One region of the Pseudomonas sp. P65(2024) genome, then DNA from elsewhere that is predicted to be linked to it. Evidence: predicted binding sites of a transcription regulator. Region 1 holds the regulator's gene; each other region holds the start of a gene.
What was found. The regulator FliA, encoded in region 1, starts transcription of late flagellar genes. The targets are predictions, from matches to a motif close to CTAAAGTTTNNNNNNNNNNNGCCGNTAA.
Positions count from the first base shown of each region.

Region 1 (7,318 bases):
TCTTGTCGAGGTCGGTCTCTTCACCGACCAGCTCCAGGTTGATCTCTTTCTTGAGCTGGCGGGCCAGGTCGCGAACCAGGCGCGGGAAGCGGCCGAAGACTTTCTTGATCGGCTGCATGCGGGTCTTCATGACCGCGGTCTGCAGGTCGGCGGTGACCACGTCGAGATTGGACACGGCCTTGGACATGGCCTCGTCGCCGCTGTTGAGCCCCAGGCGCACCAGGCGGTTACGCACCAGCACCAGTTCGCCGACCATGTTCATGATCTCGTCCAGACGCGCGGTATCGACCCGCACGGTGGTTTCCGCTTCGCTGGCGCCATGCTTCTCGGCGGCCGGCGCAGGAGCGCGAGCCGGGGCGGCAGGCTTGGCGGCCGCAGCCGGTGCCGCGGCGGGCGCAGGAGCCGGCTTGGCAACGGGCTTGACCTCGGCCTTGGCCGCGACAGGCGCGGCGACGGCGGCAGGCGCCTCGGCGGTGACCGCGTCACTGGAGAACTTGCCCTTGCCGTGCAACTGGTCGAGCAGGGCCTCGAATTCGTGTTCGCTGATGCTCTCGTCGCCCGCGGCGGGTGCCGCGCTGGCCGCTGGCGCGGCGGCGCCTGGCAGTGCGTCGACGGCAAAAGTACCTTTGCCGTGCAACTGGTCGAGCAGCGACTCGAACTCATCGTCGGTGATCTCGTCGCTGGCCGGAGTGGCTGGCGCAGGCGCGCTGACGGCGGCATCGGCCGAGAACTGGCCCTTGCCGTGCAGCTGGTCGAGCAGCGACTCGAACTCGGCATCGGTGATCTCGTCACCGCCGCCGCTGATTTCTTCACCCTGCAGTTGCTCATGAACCTGAGCTTCAGCCTTGACCGCATCGAGCGAGTCGAGCAGTTGCTCGAACTCGGTATCGGTGATGTCGGGCTCGGCAGCCGGGGCTTCGACCACGGGCGCCGCCTCGACCACCGGGGCCGGGGCTTCGGCGCCACCGGGCTCGGCCAAGCGCGACAGCGCCGCCAGCAGCTCCGGCGTGGCCGGCGTGACATCGGTACGTTCGCGCACCTGGCCGAACATGCTGTTGACCGTGTCGAGGGCCTCGAGCACCACGTCCATCAGTTCCGCGTCAACCCGGCGCTCACCTTTGCGCAGGATGTCGAACACGTTCTCGGCAATGTGGCAGCACTCCACCAACTCATTGAGCTGAAGGAAGCCGGCGCCCCCTTTTACAGTGTGGAAACCGCGGAAAATCGCATTGAGCAGGTCCGCGTCATCGGGCCGGCTTTCCAGCTCGACCAATTGCTCGGACAGTTGCTCGAGGATTTCGCCGGCTTCTACCAGGAAATCCTGGAGGATTTCTTCATCGGCGCCGAAGCTCATTAAACGTGCTCCTTAAAAACCCAGGCTGGACAACAGATCGTCGACATCGTCCTGGCTGGACACGACGTCTTCACGCTTATCGGCATGAATCTGCGGACCTTCACCCCGAGTCGGATGTTTTTCTTGATCTTTTTCAGCGCGCAGCTGCTGGTGGTCATGTTCGATCCCGGCAAAGCGGTCGACCTGGCTTGCCATCAGCACGAGCTTGAGCAGATTGCTTTCGACTTCGGTGACCAGCGCGGTCACCCGTTTGATCACCTGGCCGGTGAGATCCTGATAATCCTGGGCCAGGACGATATCGTTGAGATGGCCGGCGACCTTCTGATTACCTTCGGCGCTGTGCGTCAGAAAACTGTCCACACGCTTGACCAACTCACGGAATTCCGGCGCTGCCACCTCACGGCGCATGAACCGCTGCCAATCGGCGGACAGGCTCTGGGCCTCGGCGGCGAGGTCGTTGAGCACCGGGGTGCAGGCCTCTGCCAGGTCCATGGTGCGGTTGGCCGCACCTTCGGTGAGGCGAACCACGTAGGAGAGGCGTTCAGTGGCGTCGGTAATCTGCGACACTTCCTCGGCCTGCGGCATGGACGGGTCGATCTGGAAGTTGACGATTGCACTGTGCAGTTCGCGAGTAAGCTTGCCAACTTCCTGATACAGCCCGCGATCGCGGGTCTGGTTCAGTTGGTGGATCAGCTGTACCGCATCACCGAACCGGCCGCGCTCGAGGCTCTCGACCAGTTCCTGGGCATGCTTCTTAAGGGTTGATTCGAACTCACCCAAAGAGTTGTTGGTTGACTCCATTGCGCCCCCCAGACGTGACTCAGCCGTTGACGCGTTCGAAGATCTTTTCGATCTTTTCTTTCAGCGCCACGGCGGTGAAAGGCTTGACCACGTAGCCGTTGACGCCGGCCTGGGCAGCTTCGATGATCTGCTCGCGCTTGGCTTCTGCGGTGACCATCAGTACCGGCAGGTGCTTGAGGCGCTCGTCCGCGCGAACAGCACGCAGCAGGTCGATACCGGTCATGCCCGGCATGTTCCAGTCGGTTACCAGGAAGTCGAAGTGTTCGCTGGTGAGCATCGGCAGTGCCGTGTTGCCGTCATCAGCCTCCTTGACGTTGGTGAAACCCAGGTCACGCAACAGGTTCTTGATGATCCGCCGCATCGTCGAAAAGTCGTCAACGATGAGGATTTTCATGTCTTTGTTCAATTAGACCTCCAAGCAGTCTTAAACGCGCTCGGCGCCGAGCGCGCACTCAATCAATTCGGCACCACAAAAAAACGACTGCATCAAACCTGGTTCAACGCGCCCGCCATTCCCCCAGGCGGCTGCGCAGACGCGCCGCGCACTGGCTGTGCAACTGGCTGACACGCGATTCGCTGACCCCCAGGACCTCACCGATTTCCTTGAGGTTCAGCTCTTCGTCGTAGTACAGCGCCAGGACCAGGCGCTCGCGCTCCGGCAGGTTGGCAATCGCATCGGCCAGGGCGGCCTGGAAGCGCTCGTCCTCCAGGTCCCGCGATGGCTCCAGCTGGCCGCTGGCTCCGTCCTCGTGCAGCCCCTCGTGTTCGCCGTCCTGCAGCAGGTCGTCGAAACTGAACAGGCGACTGCCCAAGGTGTCGTTCAGAATCCCGTAGTAATCATCGAGACTCAATTGGAGTTCGGCAGCAACCTCGTGATCTTTAGCGTCGCGCCCTGTCTTTGCTTCAACACAGCGGATCGCGTCGCTGACCATACGCGTGTTGCGGTGCACCGAGCGCGGTGCCCAGTCGCCCTTGCGCACTTCGTCGAGCATGGCGCCGCGGATGCGGATGCCGGCGTAGGTTTCGAAGCTGGCGCCCTTGCTGGCGTCATACTTGTTGGCCACTTCCAGCAGGCCGATCATCCCAGCCTGGATCAGGTCCTCGACCTGGACGTTGGCCGGCAAACGCGCCAGCAGGTGGTAGGCGATGCGCTTGACCAGCGGCGCGTAGCGCTCGATCAGCTCGTACTGAGCGTCCTTGGCGGCCTTGCTGTACATCTTGAAACCGCTCGCGTTCATAGCACCGGCCCTGCACTGGTGGGCTGCACCAGGCGCTCGACGAAGAATTCCAGGTGTCCGCGCGGGTTGGCAGGCAGCGGCCAGCTGTCGACCTTCTGCGCAATGGCCTTGAAAGCCAGCGCGCACTTGGACCGCGGGAAGGCCTCGTATACAGCCCGCTGCTTCTGCACGGCCTTGCGCACACATTCGTCGTACGGCACGGCACCGACGTATTGTAGGGCGACGTCAAGGAAACGATCCGTGACCTTGGTCAACTTGGCGAACAGGTTGCGCCCTTCCTGCGGGCTCTGGGCCATGTTGGCCAGCACGCGGAAGCGATTCATCCCGTAGTCGCGGTTGAGCAGCTTGATCAGGGCGTAGGCGTCGGTGATCGAGGTAGGCTCGTCGCACACCACCAGCAGCACCTCCTGGGCGGCGCGGACGAAGCTGACTACCGAGTCACCAATACCCGCAGCGGTGTCGATCACCAGCACGTCGAGGTTGTCGCCGATCTCGCTGAAGGCCTGGATCAGGCCGGCATGTTGGGCTGGCGCCAGGTGCACCATGCTCTGGGTGCCGGAAGCCGCCGGGACGATGCGCACACCGCCAGGCCCCTGCAGCAGCACATCGCGCAGCTCGCAGCGACCCTCGATGACATCGGCCAGGGTACGCTTGGGCGTGAGCCCCAGCAGAACGTCGACATTGGCCAGGCCCAGGTCGGCGTCCAGCAACATGACCCGGCGGCCGAGCTCGGCTAACGCCAGAGACAGGTTCACTGAAACGTTAGTCTTGCCGACGCCACCTTTGCCACCGGTCACGGCGATCACCTGTACGGGATGCATGCTACCCATGTCTGTTCTTTACCTTGTCTCGCTTGGACCCAGGCCACATGAGGGGCTGAACGTTCAAGGCCACGGTACGGCCGGGCAACCCCATGATGTAGGTACTTTGCACAGTATTCACCCTCAACCCGCACGCTTGCCAGGGTTGTGGTAGAGATCAGCGAACATGTCGGCCATGGCCTCGTCGCTGGGCTCGTCCTGCAACTGCACACTGACCGCGCGACTCACCAGCTGGTGCTTGCGCGGCAGTTGCAGGTCGTCAGGAATGCGCGGCCCATCGGTCAGATAGGCCACCGGTAGTTCATGACTGATGGCTAGGCTCAGCACTTCGCCGAGGCATGCCGTTTCATCGAGTTTGGTCAGGATGCAACCGGCCAGGCCGCAGCGTTTGTAGCTGTGGTAGGCGGCGGTGAGCACCTGCTTCTGGCTGGTGGTCGCCAGCACCAGGTAATTCTTGGCGGCGATACCGCGCCCGGCCAGGGTCTCGAGCTGCATGCGCAGCGCCGGGTCGCTGGCCTGCAGGCCGGCGGTGTCGATCAGCACCACGCGCTTGCGCAGCAGCGGCTCCAGCGCCTGGGCCAGCGACTCGCCCGGATCGACATAAGTGACCGGCACATTGAGGATACGCCCGAGGGTCTTGAGCTGCTCCTGGGCACCGATGCGGAAGCTGTCCATGCTCACCAGCGCCAGGTTGTTCGCGCCGTACTTGAGTACATAGCGCGCGGCCAGCTTGGCCAGGGTGGTGGTCTTGCCCATGCCGGCCGGGCCGACCATGGCGATGACACCGCCCTCCTCGATCGGTTCGATCTCAGGTATGTCGATCATCCGCGCCAGGTGCGCCAGGACCATGCGCCAGGCATGACGCGGCTCTTCGATCTCGGCAGTGAGGTCGAGCAGCTCGCGCGCCAAGCCGCCTGACAGACCCAGGCGCTGCAGGCGGCGCCAGAGGTTGGCCTGCTGTGGCTTGCTGCCCTGCAACTGACTCCAGGCGAGCGAACCGAGCTGGACTTCCAGCAGCTCGCGCAGACCGGTCAGTTCGAAGCGCATGGCGTCGAACAGGCGCGGATCAACCGGGGCCGGCGCTGCGGCGGCGATCGGTGCAGGCTCATCCACATGCGCTTCGATCAACGGCTCGGACGCGGTCAGCGACTGGCCGGCGAACAGCTGACGGTTGCCGCCCTCGACGGCATCGCCGCGCCCGGTCAGTTCGGCCTGGGCGGTGACGATGCGCGACTGGGTCTTGCGTAGCTCGTCCTCGAGCTCCGCATTGGGCACGCGTGGGGCCAGGGCGGACAGTTTGTAGTCCAGCGCAGCCGTCAGTTCGACACCGCCAGCGATGCGCCGGTTGCCGATGATGGCGGCGTCGGAGCCGAGCTCATCCCGGACCAGCTTCATGGCCTGACGCATATCGGCGGCGAAAAAACGCTTAACTTGCATAACCCACTACCTCAGCCGTTCGGGCCCACGGTGGCAACGATGGTGACTTGCTTGTTGTCAGGTATTTCCTGATACGCCAAAACATGCAAATTCGGTACTGCCAGGCGACCGAAGCGCGACAGCATGGCGCGGATCGGGCCGGCAACCAGGAGGATAGCCGGCTGACCCTGCATTTCCTGACGCTGGGCCGCCTCGATCAACGAGCGCTGAAGCTTTTCGGCCATGCTCGGCTCAAGAAGAACACCATCTTCCTGACCCTGCCCGGCCCTTTGCAGACTATTGAGCAAGATCTGTTCCAACCTTGGCTCCAAAGTGATCACAGGCAGCTCGGACTCAACGCCAACAATGCTTTGCACGATGGCGCGGGACAATCCGACCCGCACCAACGCAACCAGCGCGGCGGTATCTTGACTCTTTGTCGGATTGTTGGCGATGGCTTCGGCAATGCTGCGGATGTCACGCACCGGCACCTGTTCGGCGAGCAACGCCTGCAAGACCTTGAGCAGGCCCGACAAGGAAATGACACCCGGCACCACCTCCTCGGCCAGTTTCGGCGAGACCTTGGCCAGCACCTGCAGCAGCTGCACCACCTCCTCGTGCCCGATCAGCTCGTGGCAGTGCTTCTGCAGGATCTGGTTGAGGTGGGTGGCGACCACGGTGCTGGCGTCGACCACGGTATAGCCCAGCGACTGCGCCTGGGCGCGCTGGCCGACATCGATCCACACCGCCTCCAGGCCGAACGCCGGATCGCGCGAGGCGATGCCGTTGAGGGTACCGAATACTTGGCCGGGGTTGATTGCCAGCTCCCGGTCCGGGTAGATCTCGGCTTCGGCCAGGATCACGCCCATCAGGGTCAGACGATAGGCGCTGGGTTGCAGGTCAAGGTTGTCGCGAATGTGCACGGTGGGCATGAGGAAACCCAGGTCCTGGGACAGTTTCTTGCGCACGCCCTTGATCCGCGCCAGCAGTTGGCCGCCCTGGTTGCGGTCCACCAGCGGGATCAAGCGATAGCCGACCTCCAGGCCGATCATGTCGATGGGGGTGACGTCGTCCCAGCCCAGCTCCTTGGTTTCCATGGCGCGCTGCGGCGATGGCAGCAGGTCCTGCTGGCGCTGGGCCTCCTGTTGGGCGACGGCTTTGGCCTTCTGTTGTTTCTTCCATACCAGGTAAGCGCCGCCACCGGCCAGTGCGCCGAGGCTGAGGAAGGCGACATGCGGCATGCCTGGGACCAGGCCCATGATGATCATCAGCGCGGCCGACACACCCAAGGCCTTCGGCGAGTCGAACATTTGCCGGTTGATCAGCTTGCCCATGTCCTCGGAGCCCGAGGCACGGGTGACCATGATCGCGGCCGCGGTGGACAGCAGCAGCGATGGCAATTGCGCCACCAAACCGTCACCGATGGTCAGCAGGGCATAGACCTTGCCGGCATCGGCAAAGGTCATGTTGTGCTGCAGCATACCGATGAGCATGCCGCCGATGAGGTTGATGAAGAGGATCAGCAGGCCGGCAATGGCGTCACCGCGGACGAACTTGCTGGCACCGTCCATGGAGCCGTAGAACTCGGCCTCCTGGGCGACCTCGGCGCGACGGGACTTGGCCTGGGCCTGGTCGATCAGGCCAGCGTTGAGGTCGGCGTCGATGGCCATCTGCTTGCCCGGCATGGC
Region 1 is NZ_JBLIYX010000018.1:105,222-112,539, reverse strand. Features, by position in the region: gene AC25MA_RS21480 (chemotaxis protein CheA) at 1-1,354, opposite strand, end outside; gene AC25MA_RS21475 (protein phosphatase CheZ) at 1,367-2,155, opposite strand; gene AC25MA_RS21470 (chemotaxis response regulator CheY) at 2,175-2,549, opposite strand; gene fliA (RNA polymerase sigma factor FliA) at 2,653-3,393, opposite strand; gene fleN (flagellar synthesis regulator FleN) at 3,390-4,223, opposite strand; gene flhF (flagellar biosynthesis GTPase FlhF) at 4,338-5,651, opposite strand; gene flhA (flagellar biosynthesis protein FlhA) at 5,663-7,318, opposite strand, start outside.

Region 2 (7,318 bases), on a different contig from region 1:
GCTGATGATGAACAAGCGGGATTTCATTGAGCGTCCTTAAACTTCGACGGGCGTGTCGGGGTGATTGCCCCATTCGCCCCAGGAACCGGCATAGCCCTTCACCCGTGGATAGCCGAGGGCTTTGGCCACGAGGTAGGTGAAGCCGGAGCGGTGGTGGGTCTGGCAGTGGGTAATCACTTCCTTGTCGGGGGTGATGCCCAGGTTTTGCAGGACGTCGGCGATGTCCTTGCGGATGCGCAGGTGGTTGTTCAGGTCCATGCCGGCGGTCCACTCGAAGTTGATCGCGCCGGGAATGTGCCCGCCCTTGGCCGCCAGCACCTTCTCGCCGCTGAATTCCAGTGGCCCGCGTGCGTCCCAGATGACCAGGTCGGCGGCGCCCAGGCGGCTTTGCAGGTATTCGCGGGTAGCGGTGGGTTCGCCATGCAGGTGCAGGCTCACCGGGCCGCCGGCGACTTCGGGCGTTTCGGTGGACAGCTTGTCCGCCGGCCAAGCCTGGATGCCGCCATTGAGGTAGTGGTATCCCTTGTGGCCGATGACGTCGAGCAGCCAGATGAAGCGCCCGGCCCAGCCGCCGCCCTCGTCGTCGTAGACCACATACACTGCATCGTCGCGGTGGCCGAGTTCACCGAACAGTTTCTCCAGGTCGGCACGGGCCGGCAGCAGGCCGGGTGCCGGGGGCTGGCCCAACTGGGTGCGTTTCGGGTCGACGAAGCGGGCTCCGGGGATGTGCCCGCTGCCATAGCGGTTGGCGCTGGTCAGGTCGACCAGGATCAGCCGCGGCGAATCCAGGCGCGGCAGCAGGTCCTCGGCTTCGATCACCAGGGACAGGCCGGAAAAGTCAGTCATCCACGTTCTCCAGGGTGGAAAGAGGGGCGATTGTAGCGCAAGGGTCAGGCATTGCGGGTGGCAAACACGGCCAGGGCGCGCTCCACGCATTGCGCGGTCTTGCCGAACGCCTGCACGCTGACGTCGGCCAACGGCTTGCCGTCCTGGTCGGCCACCGCCAGCATCAGTACCTGGTCGCCCACCGCCAGCGAGCGCAGCAGCAAGTGCTCGCCGCGGAAGAAAGCGCGCAGCGGTGCCGGCAGCAGGGCACTGAACTGGGCATGGTTGTCGGGTGTCAGGCGTAGTTGCCCGGCTTTTGCCATCAACTTTTGCAACAATTTGTTCTGCACGACGGGCAGCGCCATGGCGGCGGCCTCGCGTGGCAGGCCGGCGGTCTGCTGCACGCGCAGGTAGTCGGTGGTCTTGTCCAGGCTCAGCAGCATGATGCGTTGCATGCCGCAGGCCAGCAGGGCGTCGCGGGCCTGGGTGGCCAGGTGCACGGCATTGCTGAACGGGCTGGGCTGGGCCAACAGTTCCTGGCACAGCGCGCGCCAGCGGCCAAGATCCTCGGTGCTGGGTGGCGGCGGAGTAAGCATGTCCGGGTGCGGTCTGCGCTGGTGCCAGGGCCAGATCAGCGCCTCGGCCGGGTGGAACAGCGCATCACGGGCGTGATGACGGGCACTGGCCGCGGCTTGTTGGTGAACCTGCTGTTGGACATCGTCCAGGGTGGTCTGCAGGTATAGCGCGGTGAGCAGTTGCCAGCGCAGCAGGTGCGGGTTGTCCCAGCCTACCTGGGCGGCCAGGGCGAGGCCGTTGGCCAGCAGCACGGTGTTGGGTGGCTGGTTGAACCAGCGACGCAGCGCTGGCTCGTCGTCCAGGCGCTGCTGCTGGACCAGCGGGTCCTGTTCGCGGGCGATGTTCAGCACCTGAGCCAGTTGCTCGCGCTCGTCCATCAGCAGGCGATAGCCCTGGGTCACCCACTCGGGCAGGCGCCAATGCTCGGCCATGGCCTGGCATAGTTGCATGAGGCGCACGCCGAACAGTTCCCGTTCGACCTCGGCGGCGTCCTCGCTCTTGTGGATGACCCGCAGTTCCCAGTTATCCAGCAATTTGGGGTAGGCCAGGGCCAGCGGCCACAGCGGCGAGAGGAACAGCAGGCTGCCCCAGTGGATTTCCTGCCACAGCCGCGCCAGCCGGCTGGCGAACAGGCCGTTGGCCTGTTGGGTGGCGTGTTGGCTGATCAACAGGAACTGGCGCAGCACCGGCGGGATCTCGTCGGCCGGTATCGACGGCAGCCGCGCCAGCAACTGGCTGGTGCGGGCCAGCCCCAGCCGATTAAGGGCGATTTCCAGGCTTTCGGCAGGCTCCGCCAGGCTGGCGTTGGCCGGGTGGTTGGCCTCGCGCAGCACGCAGAGCACCAACGCGGGGCTGTCCTGCATCAGTTCGGCGATGTCGCGCAGGGAGCGGCGGCTGTCGTTGATGGCCTGTAGAACGCGGTCGTGGCTGTCTTTCGGCACGGGTACTCGAATCCCGTCGAGCAGCTTTACCCAGGCCTCTAGACTCGACGGAACCTGACTTGGCACCTTGGTTTCAATTGGCATATTGACATCAGTCCGAACTGGCTTTTCGCAATGAGTGGCTATAGTCTGGCGCAGTTCTGCCGATAAGTAGAAGAAGAGTTTTCAAGCTTCCGTTCCCTACCCTGACCACGACAGCAAGTGCTTCCAACTTATGGCTAAAATTATCGGCATCATCGTCGTATTCGCGAGCGTGCTCGGCGGCTACGTGCTTTCCCACGGCAAGATCGCGGCACTGATCCAGCCGTTCGAAGTGCTGATCATCGGCGGCGCGGCCTTTGGTGCGTTCCTCCAGGCCAACCCTGGTTACATGACCATGCATGTAATCAAGAAGTCGCTGAAGATGTTCGGCACCCGCTTCACCCACACCTTCTACCTCGAAGTGCTGGGCCTGGTGTACGAGATCCTCAACAAGAGCCGTCGTGAAGGCATGATGGCCATCGAGGGGGACATCGAGGACGCCGCGGCCAGCCCGATCTTTGCCAAGTACCCGGCCGTGCTGGGCGATGAGCGCATGACCGCGTTCATCTGCGACTACCTGCGGATCATGTCCACAGGCAACATGGCGCCCCATGAGCTCGAAGGCCTGTTCGACATGGAGCTGCTGAGCATGAAGGAAGAGCTGGAGCACCCGTCCCACGCGGTGACCGGCATCGCCGACGGCATGCCCGGCTTCGGTATCGTCGCGGCGGTACTGGGTATCGTGGTGACCATGGCCTCGTTGGGCGATGGCGACCAGAAGTCCATCGGCCTGCACGTGGGCGCGGCACTGGTCGGTACCTTCTTCGGTATTCTCGCTGCCTACGGCTTCTTCGGCCCGCTGGCCAACGCCCTGCGCCACGATGCGAAAGAGGAACTGAACGTCTACGAGGCGATCAAGGCCTCGCTGGTGGCCTCGGCCTCCGGCATGCCGCCGTCGCTGGCGGTCGAGTTCGGTCGCAAGGTGCTGTACCCGGCGCACCGCCCGAGCTTCGCCGAGCTGGAACAAGCGGTACGCGGTCGCTAAGCCATGGAGAACAATCAGCCCATCATCGTCAAGCGCGTCAAGCGCTTTGGCGACGGCCATCACGGCGGCGCCTGGAAAATCGCCTTCGCCGACTTCGCCACGGCGATGATGGCGTTCTTCCTGGTGCTCTGGCTGCTGTCGACGGCCACGCCCGAGCAGAAGATCGCCATCGCCGGCTACTTCAAGGATCCGATCGGCTTCTCCGAGAGCGGCACGCCCTACATCATCGACCTGGGCGGTTCGCCGCAACTGGCGCCGGAAAAGACCATCAACCCGGAAGTGAAGTCCGAACCGACGCCCGACACCAGCCTGCAGCTGGACAAGGACAAGGTCGAGACCATGGCCGAGCAGGTCGAGCGCGAGCGCCTCGAGCTCTTGCTGCAGGAGTTGCAGAACAAGGTCGAGGAAAACCCGCAACTGCAGAAGTTCAAGGACCAGATCCTGTTCGAGATCACCCAGGACGGTCTGCGCATCCAGATCATGGATGCCGAGAACCGGCCAATGTTTGACCTGGGGAGTGCACGACTGCAGCCCTATTTCGAAGATATTCTGTTGGCCATGGCCGACACCATCAAGGCGGTCCCGAACAAGATCAGCATCAGTGGCCATACCGATGCCAAGCCGTATTCCGGTACCGGCGATTTCGGTAACTGGGAGCTTTCGGCCAACCGCGCCAACGCGGCGCGTCGTGCATTGGTCGCCGGTGGCTATCCGGACGAGCAGGTGGCCCGTGTGGTCGGTTATGCATCGTCGTCGCTGTTCGATCGTGCCAACCCGTTTAACCCGGTCAACCGCCGTATCGACATCATCGTCCTGACCAAGAAGGCGCAACGCGATATCGAAGGTGAGCAGGGCAAGCCGGACGCAGCGCCACCTGCCGCTGAAGCACCGCCTGCGGGCGCTGCGCCAGGTGCGGACGCGACACCGGGCGATACGCCGATGCAGCCGCGCGAGCTGCGCCAGAAGCTGAACATCTTCGAGGATGGCGTGTTGAAGATGGATGAGGCCAAAGACCAGTAATTGACAGGGGCCGCTTTGCGGCCCCGATGCATTCAGAACCCCCGCCTGATCTTGGCCTTGAGATCGGCATGGAAGAAATCTGCATTGTCCCTGTCCGACACTACGCCGTCCCCGGCCGGTGAAGCCATGGCCCGGCCAAAGGTCTGCTCGTCATGATAGGCGCGCACGAACAGGTCTATATGCGCTCGTTCCCGCATTACTGGCCACTTGCGCAGGCTCTGCGGCAGTTCAGTCGAGTCAGGGTGGTAGAAAGTCACCCGCCGATCCGCCATGGCCGCTGCGCCCAGTAACCAGGCCGTCCACAAGTCTTCGGTATAGGCCTCGCAGAGCACTCCGATCCAGTGAGTGGCATCGGCCATGTGTTGGCAAAAGCTGCCATGCAGGTCGTCGTGGGTCTGTCCTTCACTGTCGAAGGGGACGAGTTGGGTGGGAATGCCTTCTAGTAGCAGGCGCTCGTTCAAGATGAAGGCATCGAGCCGTTCGTTCTGGTGGTAACTGATGAATACCGGCATCTGTGCTGCCCTCCCTGATCAATGCCGACGACAAAGTCATGACCATCAGGGAAAACCGTGGGAGGGACAATAGGAGACCGCGAAACCGGAGCGGTCCTACCTGCTCCGGTAAAATTTCCTACGATGCTGGCGTGCTTGCCGTCACTTCAATAGGTGTCTTCCGGCAAACTGGCGATGATCGAGCGGTAGCTGTTCATTCGCTGTTGCGTGACGCTGCCGTCTTCCAGGGCCTTGAGCAGCGCACAGCCAGGCTCGCGGTCATGCTTGCAGTCGCGGAAGCGGCAGTTGCCGATCAGTTCGCGGAATTCGATGAATCCATCCTCGACATCATCACGGCTGACATGGCCCAGGCCGAATTCGCGGATGCCCGGCGAGTCGATCAGGTCACCGCCATTGGGGAAGTGGTAGAGGCGCGCGGTGGTAGTGGTGTGAGTGCCCTGGCCGGACCATTCCGATAGGTCGCCGACACGGGTGCCTGCATCAGGCAGCAGGCTGTTGACCAGCGAGGACTTGCCCACGCCCGACTGTCCGACGAACACGCTGATATGACCATCGAGCGTCTGCTGCAAGCGCTGCATGCCATCGCCCTGGTGCGCCGAGACTTCCAGCAGCGGGTAGCCCAGGCCGCGGTAGACCTCGAGCATGGCATTGAGAGTCGGGGCGTTCTCGTCGTTGATCAGGTCGGCCTTGTTCAGCAGTAGCAGTGGGTGGATGCCGGCATGCTCGGCGGCGACCAGGTACCGGTCGATCAGGTTGGGGTGCGGTTCGGGCGCAGGGGCGAAGACAATGACGATCAGGTCGACGTTGGCTGCCACCGGCTTGAGCTGGCCATGATTGTTTGGCCGGCACAGCTCGGTGCTGCGCGGCATCTGCGCGACGATCACGCCGATGCCCTGGTTGCCCGCGCGCCAGACCACACGGTCGCCGGTGACCAGCGCCGGCAGATTGGCCCGCAGGTGGCAACGGAAGACCTGGCCGGCGGCCTCGCCGTCCTGGGCCTCGACCTCGACCTGCACACCGAAGTGGGCGATCACCAGGCCCAGTTGTTCCGGCCCTAGATCGCCACCCTCCAGTTCCTGCAGCACGTGCTGCTCGCGTTTGGCGGCGCGGGCGGCGCGCTCGCCCTGGATCTTTTCGATGCGCCAGTTCTGGCGGCGATTGAGCTGGCGTTTGGCCATGAGGGTTCCGTGTCGGCGGGGCAGAAAGAAAACGGCGGGCAGTTTAGCACGGCACGCCCACGAGCCGCCCCGCTAGGCTAATATGACGGGCTATTCGAGGAGCCTTTTCATGCAGAACCCACAGAATCTGATCTGGATTGATCTGGAGATGACCGGCCTGGATCCGGACAACGACGTCATCATCGAGATGGCCACCATCGTCACCGACAGCGAGCTGAACACCCTGGCTGAAGGCCCGGTGATCGCCATTCACCACAGTGATGAGGTGTTGGCGCGCATGGACGAGTGGAACACCCGCACCCACGGCGCCTCGGGCCTGACCCAGCGCGTGCGGGAGAGCAAGGTGAGCATGGCCGAGGCCGAGGCGCAGACCATCGCTTTCCTCGAACAGTGGGTGCCGAAGGGCAAGTCGCCGATCTGTGGCAACAGTATCTGCCAGGACCGTCGTTTCCTGTATCGCCACATGCGCGAGTTGGAAAACTACTTCCACTATCGCAACCTCGATGTGTCCACGCTCAAGGAGCTGGCCGCGCGCTGGGCGCCGGAAGTGCGTGACAGCTTCAAGAAGGGCAGCACCCACCTGGCGCTGGACGATATTCGCGAGTCGATTGGCGAGCTGCGCCACTATCGCGAGCACTTCATCAAGGTCTGACCTTGTCGTGCGCCGACGATCGTCGGCGCGCCCCCTTTTGGTGCCCCGCGCGACTGGGTAGACTGCGCGCCTTTCCCGCACGGACCTGCACCATGTTGCTGATGCTCTACCTCATCGCGATCACCGCCGAAGCCATGACCGGCGCCCTGTCCGCCGGCCGCCGCGGCATGGACTGGTTCGGCGTGGTGCTGATCGCCTGCGTCACCGCGCTCGGTGGTGGCTCGGTGCGTGACGTGCTGCTTGGGCACTACCCGCTGACCTGGGTGAAGCACCCGGAGTACCTGGTGCTGACCAGCTTCGCGGCGCTGCTGACGATTTTCATCGCGCCCTTGATGCGTCACCTGCGGTCGCTGTTCCTGGTGCTCGACGCGCTGGGGTTGGTGGCGTTTACCCTGATCGGCTGCATGACCGCGCTGGAGATGGGGCAGGGGTTCCTGGTTGCTTCGATCAGCGGGGTGATTACCGGGGTGTTTGGCGGCATCCTGCGGGATATCTTCTGCAACGATATTCCGCTGGTGTTTCGGCGTGAGCTCTATGCCAGTGTGTCG
Region 2 is NZ_JBLIYX010000002.1:166,780-174,097, reverse strand. Features, by position in the region: gene asd (archaetidylserine decarboxylase) at 1-27, opposite strand, end outside; gene AC25MA_RS03550 (rhodanese-like domain-containing protein) at 37-846, opposite strand; gene AC25MA_RS03545 (HDOD domain-containing protein) at 891-2,426, opposite strand; gene motA (flagellar motor stator protein MotA) at 2,557-3,408, shown strand; gene motB (flagellar motor protein MotB) at 3,412-4,428, shown strand; gene AC25MA_RS03530 (molecular chaperone Tir) at 4,461-4,940, opposite strand; gene rsgA (small ribosomal subunit biogenesis GTPase RsgA) at 5,087-6,118, opposite strand; gene orn (oligoribonuclease) at 6,228-6,770, shown strand; gene AC25MA_RS03515 (trimeric intracellular cation channel family protein) at 6,863-7,318, shown strand, end outside.
Region 2: motA (flagellar motor stator protein MotA) is a predicted target of FliA. The motif match lies at 2,465-2,492, and genes of this name have one in related genera.

Region 3 (7,318 bases), on a different contig from region 1:
AGCTTCACCGCTGGCCAGCCGTACAAGATCACCTTCACCAGCGCCACCCAGTACACGGTGACCGATGCTCTGGGTAACGACATCACTGCCGAGACGCCCACCAATGGCACCTTCGACAGTAAGGCCGAGGGTGGCAATCGTATCGCGCTGCGCGGCGTCGAGTTCGAGATCACCGCCTCGCTGAAAGAAGGCGATGATGCCAATGCCGTCTTCGCTGGCCGCGAGTTCAGCGTGCAGGCCCGCCCCGATACGCTCACGACCGTGCGTGGTGCCGGCAACCCGTCCAGTGCGCAGGTCACCAGCGGCGCCGTGACCGACCCGGCCGCCTACAGCAGTACCTTCCCGAGTGATGGGGCGGTGATCAAGTTCACCGGTGCCAACACCTACGAGTTCTATGCCCAGCCTTTGACTGCGGACAGCAAACCCGTTGCCAGCGGTACCTTCACCGCGCCGTCGCTGACGGTGGCGGGGGTGACCTACCAGGTATCCGGTACGCCGCAGACGGGTGACCAGTTCGCGGTCAATGCCAACAACCACCAGAACCAGAGCGTGCTGGAGACCATCAGCCAGCTGCGTGCGGCGTTGGATGCGCCGCCAGGCACCTCGGGCGACAATACCGCCATCAAGAACGCCGTAGCCTCGGCTGTGGCCAACCTGGCCAGTGCCCGCGAGCAGGTGGATATCACCCGTGGTTCGATCGGTGCTCGGGGCAACTCGCTCGATATCCAGCGCCAGGAAAACACCAGCCTGAGCACGGCCAACAAGGTCACCCAGGATGCCATCGGCAACACCGACATGGCCGACGCCTCGATCATGCTGACCCTGCAGCAGGCCATGCTCGAAGCTTCCCAGCTGGCCTTCTCGCGTATTTCGCAACTGAGCCTGTTCAACAAGCTCTGATCGCGATCCGCGTCAGGAAAGCCCCGGCCAGCGCCATGCTGCCGGGGCTTTTTCGTGTCTGGCGCGCGGTGGTGGCAGGGGGTTGGCGATAATTGTCTGTGACTAATGAGTCAAATCGTGCATCTTCCCTGTATTCTATGCGGCAGTTGCTGCAGCATTTTGTTACCGGTGCGCAAAGGGCAAGCCTGGTGTCGGCCTGTCCGGGGCGCATTGCCCTCGACCCGGTAGTCGGCGCCCTCAATTCATCGAGTGGCGGTCTTTGGCTGTTTTCATTGGGAAGCCAGAATGATTGGCATCAAAAGCATCGCGAGTTACGTGCCCACCGCTGGCCTGGACAACTACGTCCAGGGTGCGAAGTTCGGCAAGGACGAAGAGTTCATGTTCGGCAAGATCGGCGCCTCCTTCCTGCCGCGCAAGGCCGAGGAGCAGGAAACGTCCGACCTGTGCGTGGAGGCTGCCCGGGCGCTGTTCGCCAACAACCCCGAGCTCGATCCGCAGTCGATCGATGTACTGATCGTGGTCACCCAGAACGGTGACGAAGAAGGCCTGCCGCACACCGCGGCGATCGTCCAGAACAAGCTGGGCCTGTCGACCCGCGTGGCGGCCTTCGACGTGTCGCTGGGCTGCTCGGGTTATGTCTATGGCCTGTACGCCATCAAGGGCTTCATGCAGGCGGCGGGGTTGAAAAACGGCCTGCTGATTACTGCCGACCCGTATTCGAAGATCGTCGATCCGGAAGACCGCAACACCACCATGCTGTTCGGTGACGCCGCCACGGCCACCTGGATGGGCGAGAACGCTGTCTGGCAGCTGGGCGAGGCGCGTTTCGGCACCGATGGCTCGGGTGCCGAGCACCTCAAAGTCAGCGATGGCACCTTCTTCATGAACGGTCGCCAGGTGTTCAACTTCGCCCTGGTCAAGGTGCCGGCGCACCTGCATGAGCTGCTGGCGGCCAGCGGTTTGCAGTCTTCGGACATCGATGCGTTCTGCATCCACCAGGGCAGCGCGGCGATCGTTGATGCCGTGGCACGACGCTTCGAAGAGCAGCATCCGGAGAAGTTCGTCAAGGACATGCTCGAGACCGGCAATACCGTGTCCTCCAGCGTGCCGCTGCTGCTGCAGAAACACATGTTCGACAGCAGCTGGAAGCGCGTGGCCATCAGCGGCTTTGGCGTGGGCCTGTCGTGGGGCTCGGCGATTCTCTATCGCGCCTGAGTCTCGACGATCTCAGAGAAAAACGCCTGGCGTGTCCCGCCAGGCGTTTTTTATGCCTGGGAAATGGGTTCCACAGGGTCCCTGTAGGAGCGTGCTTGCCCCGCGATGGGCTGCAAAGCAGCCCCTGATCGGCAACTGCCAAATCAATAACCCCCTGATTTCATGGGGGTGGCGGGGTGATGGCATTTTTTTTTCGAAAATGCCCTCAAGCAACCCACGCAGACGACGATAACCATTACGAAGGTTCTCTAGGCCATACCCGGCGGATGCCAGGGCCGGAAGCCGCAGTACCCATCCAACGAGGATTTCGTCATGGCTTTAACTGTAAACACCAACATTGCTTCGGTTACTACTCAGGTTAACCTGAACAAGGCCAGCACCGCCCAGACCACTTCGATGCAGCGCCTGTCTTCCGGCCTGCGCATCAACAGCGCCAAAGACGACGCTGCCGGCCTGCAGATCGCCAACCGTCTGACCAGCCAGATCAACGGCCTGGGCCAGGCAGTCAAGAACGCCAACGACGGTATCTCGATCGCCCAGACCGCCGAAGGCGCAATGCAGGCTTCGACCGACATCCTGCAGAAAATGCGTACCCTGGCACTGTCCTCGGCCACTGGCTCCCTGAGCGCCGACGACCGTAAGTCGAACAACGACGAATACCAAGCTCTGACTGCCGAACTGAACCGTATCTCCACCACCACCACCTTTGGTGGCCAGAAGCTGCTGGACGGTTCCTACGGCACCAAGGCCATCCAGGTCGGCGCCAACGCCAACGAAACCATCAACCTGACCCTGGAAAACGTTGCTGCCAGCAACATCGGTTCCCAGCAGGTCAAGAGCCTGGGCGTTGCTCCAAGCAACACCGGTGTTGCCGGTGGCCTGATCAACGTAACCGGTAACGGCCAGACCGCTGCGGTCACCATCGCTGCTGGCGCTTCCGCCAAGACCATCGCCAGCCAGCTGAACGGTGCCATTGGTGGCCTGAGCGCTACCGCCAGCACCGAAGCTCAGTTCGTTGTCGGCGCCGGTGCTGCTACCGCTCCTGCTACCTTCGACATGACCGTTGGCGGCCAGACCACCAAGTTCGTCGGCGTCAAAGACACCGCCAACCTGGCTGACCAGCTGAAGTCGAACGCTGCCAAACTGGGCATCAGCGTCAACTACGACGAAGCCAAAGGCACCCTGTCGGTCAAGTCCGACACCGGTGAGAACATCTCGTTCGCCAACTCCACCGCTGCCGGTACCATCACTGTTGCAACCAAGGACGGCTCGGGCACCTACGGTGCTGGCGTCGCTCTGGCTGACGGCCTGATCGCCACTGGCGCTGTGAACCTGGACTCGGCCAAGGGCTACGCTCTGAGCGGCGCTGGTGTTACCGGCCTGTTCAACGCCGGTACCGACGCTTCGTCGGTCAAGACCACCATCGCCAACACCGACGTCACCGACGCCACCAAGGCTCAGAACGCCCTGGCCGTCATCGACAAGGCCATTGGTTCGATCGACAGCGTCCGTTCGGGCCTGGGTGCTACCCAGAACCGTCTGACCACCACCGTCGACAACCTGCAGAACATCCAGAAGAACTCCACCGCTGCCCGCTCCACCGTGCAGGACGTGGACTTCGCTTCGGAAACTGCAGAGCTGACCAAGCAGCAGACCCTGCAGCAGGCTTCCACCGCGATCCTGTCGCAGGCCAACCAGCTGCCATCCTCGGTCCTGAAACTGCTCCAGTAATTCAGGCGCCTGAGTAAGAGGTGGAAGGGCGCGTTTACGTGCCCTTTCGCTTTTTTGACATGAGGAGTTCGAAGCATGGACATGAGTGTCAAGCTGAACCAGGTGTATCCTCCGGTGCTGCCTCAGGCAGTGACGACTGCCAAGGACCCACTGGTGCCTGCCAAGGTGCCGGAAGCCGCGGCCGTCGATGACAAGCCGCACACCCGCGAGGACCTGGAGAAGGCGGTTGGCGAGATCCGCGATTTCGTCCAGTCGAGCCAGCGCAAGCTGGATTTTTCAATCGATGATTCCACCGGCCGGGTCGTGGTCAAGGTGATCGCCACCGAATCCGGTGATGTGATCCGCCAACTCCCGTCGGAAACGGCGCTGAAGCTGGCACAAAGCCTCAGCGAAGCTGGCAGCCTGCTGTTTGATGGCAAGGCGTAAGCTGGCATGATTTTTGTTGCTGTCGGTCATTTGCGGCGTGTAGTCGTCAAGGACCCGGCAGCTACCGAACAAGGAGAGCAATGATGGCAGGTTCAACAGTCAGCGGTATCGGTTCGGGCATCGATACCCAGGCGATTGTGAAGTCCCTGGTGGACGCGCAGAAGGCGCCGAAACAGGCACAGATCAACACCCAGACACTGAAGGCAACCACCACGTTGTCCTCTATCGGCAAGATCCAGGCGGCCCTGGATGCCTTCCGTGGTGCGTTGACCAGCATGACCAACGACAACAGCTTCGGTGGTCTGGCGTTGAAGTCGTCGGATGAGAAGGTTGCGACCATCACGGCGGGCGCAGGCGCGGCCACTGGTTCGTTCAACCTGGTTGTGACCCAGCTGGCATCGGCTTCCAAGGTGTCCACCAAGGTTTATGCCGGCGGCGCGGGCACCGTGGTCAACCCTGGCACCACTGCGACCAAGCTGACCATTACCCAGAATGGCAAGGACCACGACGTCAGCATCCCGCCGGGCGCCACGCTGCAGCAGGTGCGCGAGACGATCAACAGTCAGTTCGGTACCGCAGGTCTGAGTGCCAACATTCTGACCGACGCGTCGGGTTCGCGTCTCGTCGTTACCTCCAGCAAGATGGGGGTAGGTTCCGATATTACGCTGTCGGGTAACTCGGGTCTCGACACTGGCTACACCGTTGTAGATCCGCCAAAGAATGCCCAATACAAACTCGATGGCATTTCCATGGAGTCAAAGAGTAACGACATCAGCGACGCGGTAAGCGGTTTGAACATCAAGCTGGTCGGGCTTTCGCCAACGGCGACAGGGGCGTCCGCACCTACGGTGACGACCCTTTCGCTGAGTACGAGCACCACCGCGCTGAAGTCGGGCCTGAAAGGTTTCATCGATACCTATAACGCGCTGATCAAGGCTGTTAACGCCGAGACCAAGGTAACCAAGAACGCCGACGGCACCGTGACTCCCGCCGCGCTCACCGGCGACGCATCCATGCGCGCGCTGATGTCATCGATCCGCGAAGAAATGAACACGCTTTCCGGCAACGGCACGATGAAGTCGCTCGCCGCCTTTGGCGTCACCTCATCCCAGGATGGCGGCACGCTCAGCCTGGACGACAAGAAGTGGGACAAGGCCGCGGCCACCAACGCCGCCGACCTGACCAGCATCTTCAACGGCAAGAATGGCCTGCTGGCGCGCCTGCAGACCGCGACCGAACCGTATGCCAAGGCATCCACCGGCACCCTGGCAGAGCGCTCCAAGGCGCTGAGCGAGAGCCTGACCAAGCTCAAGACCGAGCAGGATACCCTGGATACGCGTATGGAAGCCCTGCGCGTCAGCCTGCAGGACAAGTACAACAACATGGATACTCTGGTCGCTCAACTGCGTCAGCAGCAGAGTAACGTGCTGGGCACGCTCAACGCACTGAACAACGCCAAGAACGACAAATAATCCGTGAAGGTCCCGTGAAGTCCGGGCATGATGTCCGGCTTCACGCCGGCGGCAGGTAAAGTTTACCGCCGTCGGCCCGATACAAGGACTATGAAACCAGTCGTTTTTGCCCGCTACGAGGTCGCAAGATGAATCCCATGAGAGCCCTTCGGCAGTACCAGAAGGTCAATTCCCATGCCCAGATTTCCGAAGCAACGCCCCATCGCCTGGTGCAGATGCTGATGGAGGGTGGGCTCGATCGCATGGCCCAGGCCAAAGGTGCGCTGGCCCGCGGCGATATCGCCGAAAAAGGCCTGATGCTGGGCAAGGCCATCGACATCATCATCGGCCTGAACGACGGCCTGGATGCGCAGAAGAGCGCGGACCCTGCCTACATCGAGCAGCTGTCGAGCCTCTACGCCTACATGACCAATCGCCTGATGCAGGCCAATATCGACAACGACCCGGCGATCATCGACGAGGTCGCGCAATTGCTGATCACCGTCAAGAGCGGCTGGGACGCGATCGCAGAAGCGCAACAAGCCGGCTGAGCCGGGCAGGGAGAGCAAGGTGAGCAGCGAACTGCAACGATTCGACGAGACCCGCGACGCACTGCTGAACGCCCTGAGTGCCAAGGACTGGGATGCCATCGGCAGGCTCGACGAGAGCTGCCGCACCTGCATCGACGACATGCTCGGCGCGCCAGCGCTGGATGAAGAGCTGGTCAAGGAGCGCTTGGAAGGGTTGTTGCAGGTCTATCGCGAACTGCTCGACGCGACCATCGGCGAGCGCCAGGCCATCGCCGATGAAATGACCCAGATCAATCAAGCAAAGAATGCGTCGAAGGTTTACCATTTGTTCAGTTAATATGCACCGGACTGAGCAAAAGGCGCCATAAATTTGACTGTGCAGGCCTTTTTGACTTTACTAGTGGCTGTTTTCGAAATTCAGACGTCCGAACACTGACCATTCAGTCGGAATGATGTCGTGCACGCCCTCCGGGCGCCGATATGACTAGGGAAGTTGCTATTGCATGTGGCGTGAAACCAAGATTCTCCTGATCGATGACGACAGCGAACGCCGCCGCGATCTGGCGGTGGTCCTGAATTTTCTCGGCGAAGATAACCTCTCCTGTTCCAGCGGCGACTGGCAGCAGGTGGTCGAGGGTTTGTCTTCCAGTCGCGAAGTCCTGTGCGTCCTGATCGGGACCGTGAATGCTCCGGCCAATGTGCTGGGGCTCCTTAAGACAGTGGTCGGGTGGGATGAGTTCCTTCCGGTTCTGCTTTTGGGTGAAATTTCTTCCGCGGAGTTCCCCGAGGACCTGCGTCGGCGCGTGCTCTCCAATCTCGAGATGCCGCCGAGCTACAGCCAGTTGCTCGACTCCCTGCACCGTGCCCAGGTCTACCGCGAGATGTATGACCAGGCCCGTGAGCGTGGTCGTCAGCGCGAGCCCAATCTGTTCCGTAGCCTGGTGGGCACCAGCCGTGCCATCCAGCATGTGCGGCAGATGATGCAGCAGGTCGCCGACACCGATGCCAGCGTGCTGATCCTCGGCGAGTCCGGCACCGGCAAGGAGGTGGTGGCGCGCAACCTGC
Region 3 is NZ_JBLIYX010000012.1:35,885-43,202, reverse strand. Features, by position in the region: gene AC25MA_RS16890 (flagellar hook-associated protein 3) at 1-900, shown strand, start outside; gene AC25MA_RS16885 (ketoacyl-ACP synthase III) at 1,186-2,115, shown strand; gene AC25MA_RS16880 (flagellin N-terminal helical domain-containing protein) at 2,428-3,846, shown strand; gene AC25MA_RS16875 (flagellar protein FlaG) at 3,922-4,272, shown strand; gene fliD (flagellar filament capping protein FliD) at 4,356-5,744, shown strand; gene fliS (flagellar export chaperone FliS) at 5,873-6,274, shown strand; gene AC25MA_RS16860 (flagellar protein FliT) at 6,294-6,590, shown strand; gene fleQ (transcriptional regulator FleQ) at 6,757-7,318, shown strand, end outside.
Region 3: AC25MA_RS16880 (flagellin N-terminal helical domain-containing protein) is a predicted target of FliA. The motif match lies at 2,320-2,347, and genes of this name have one in related genera.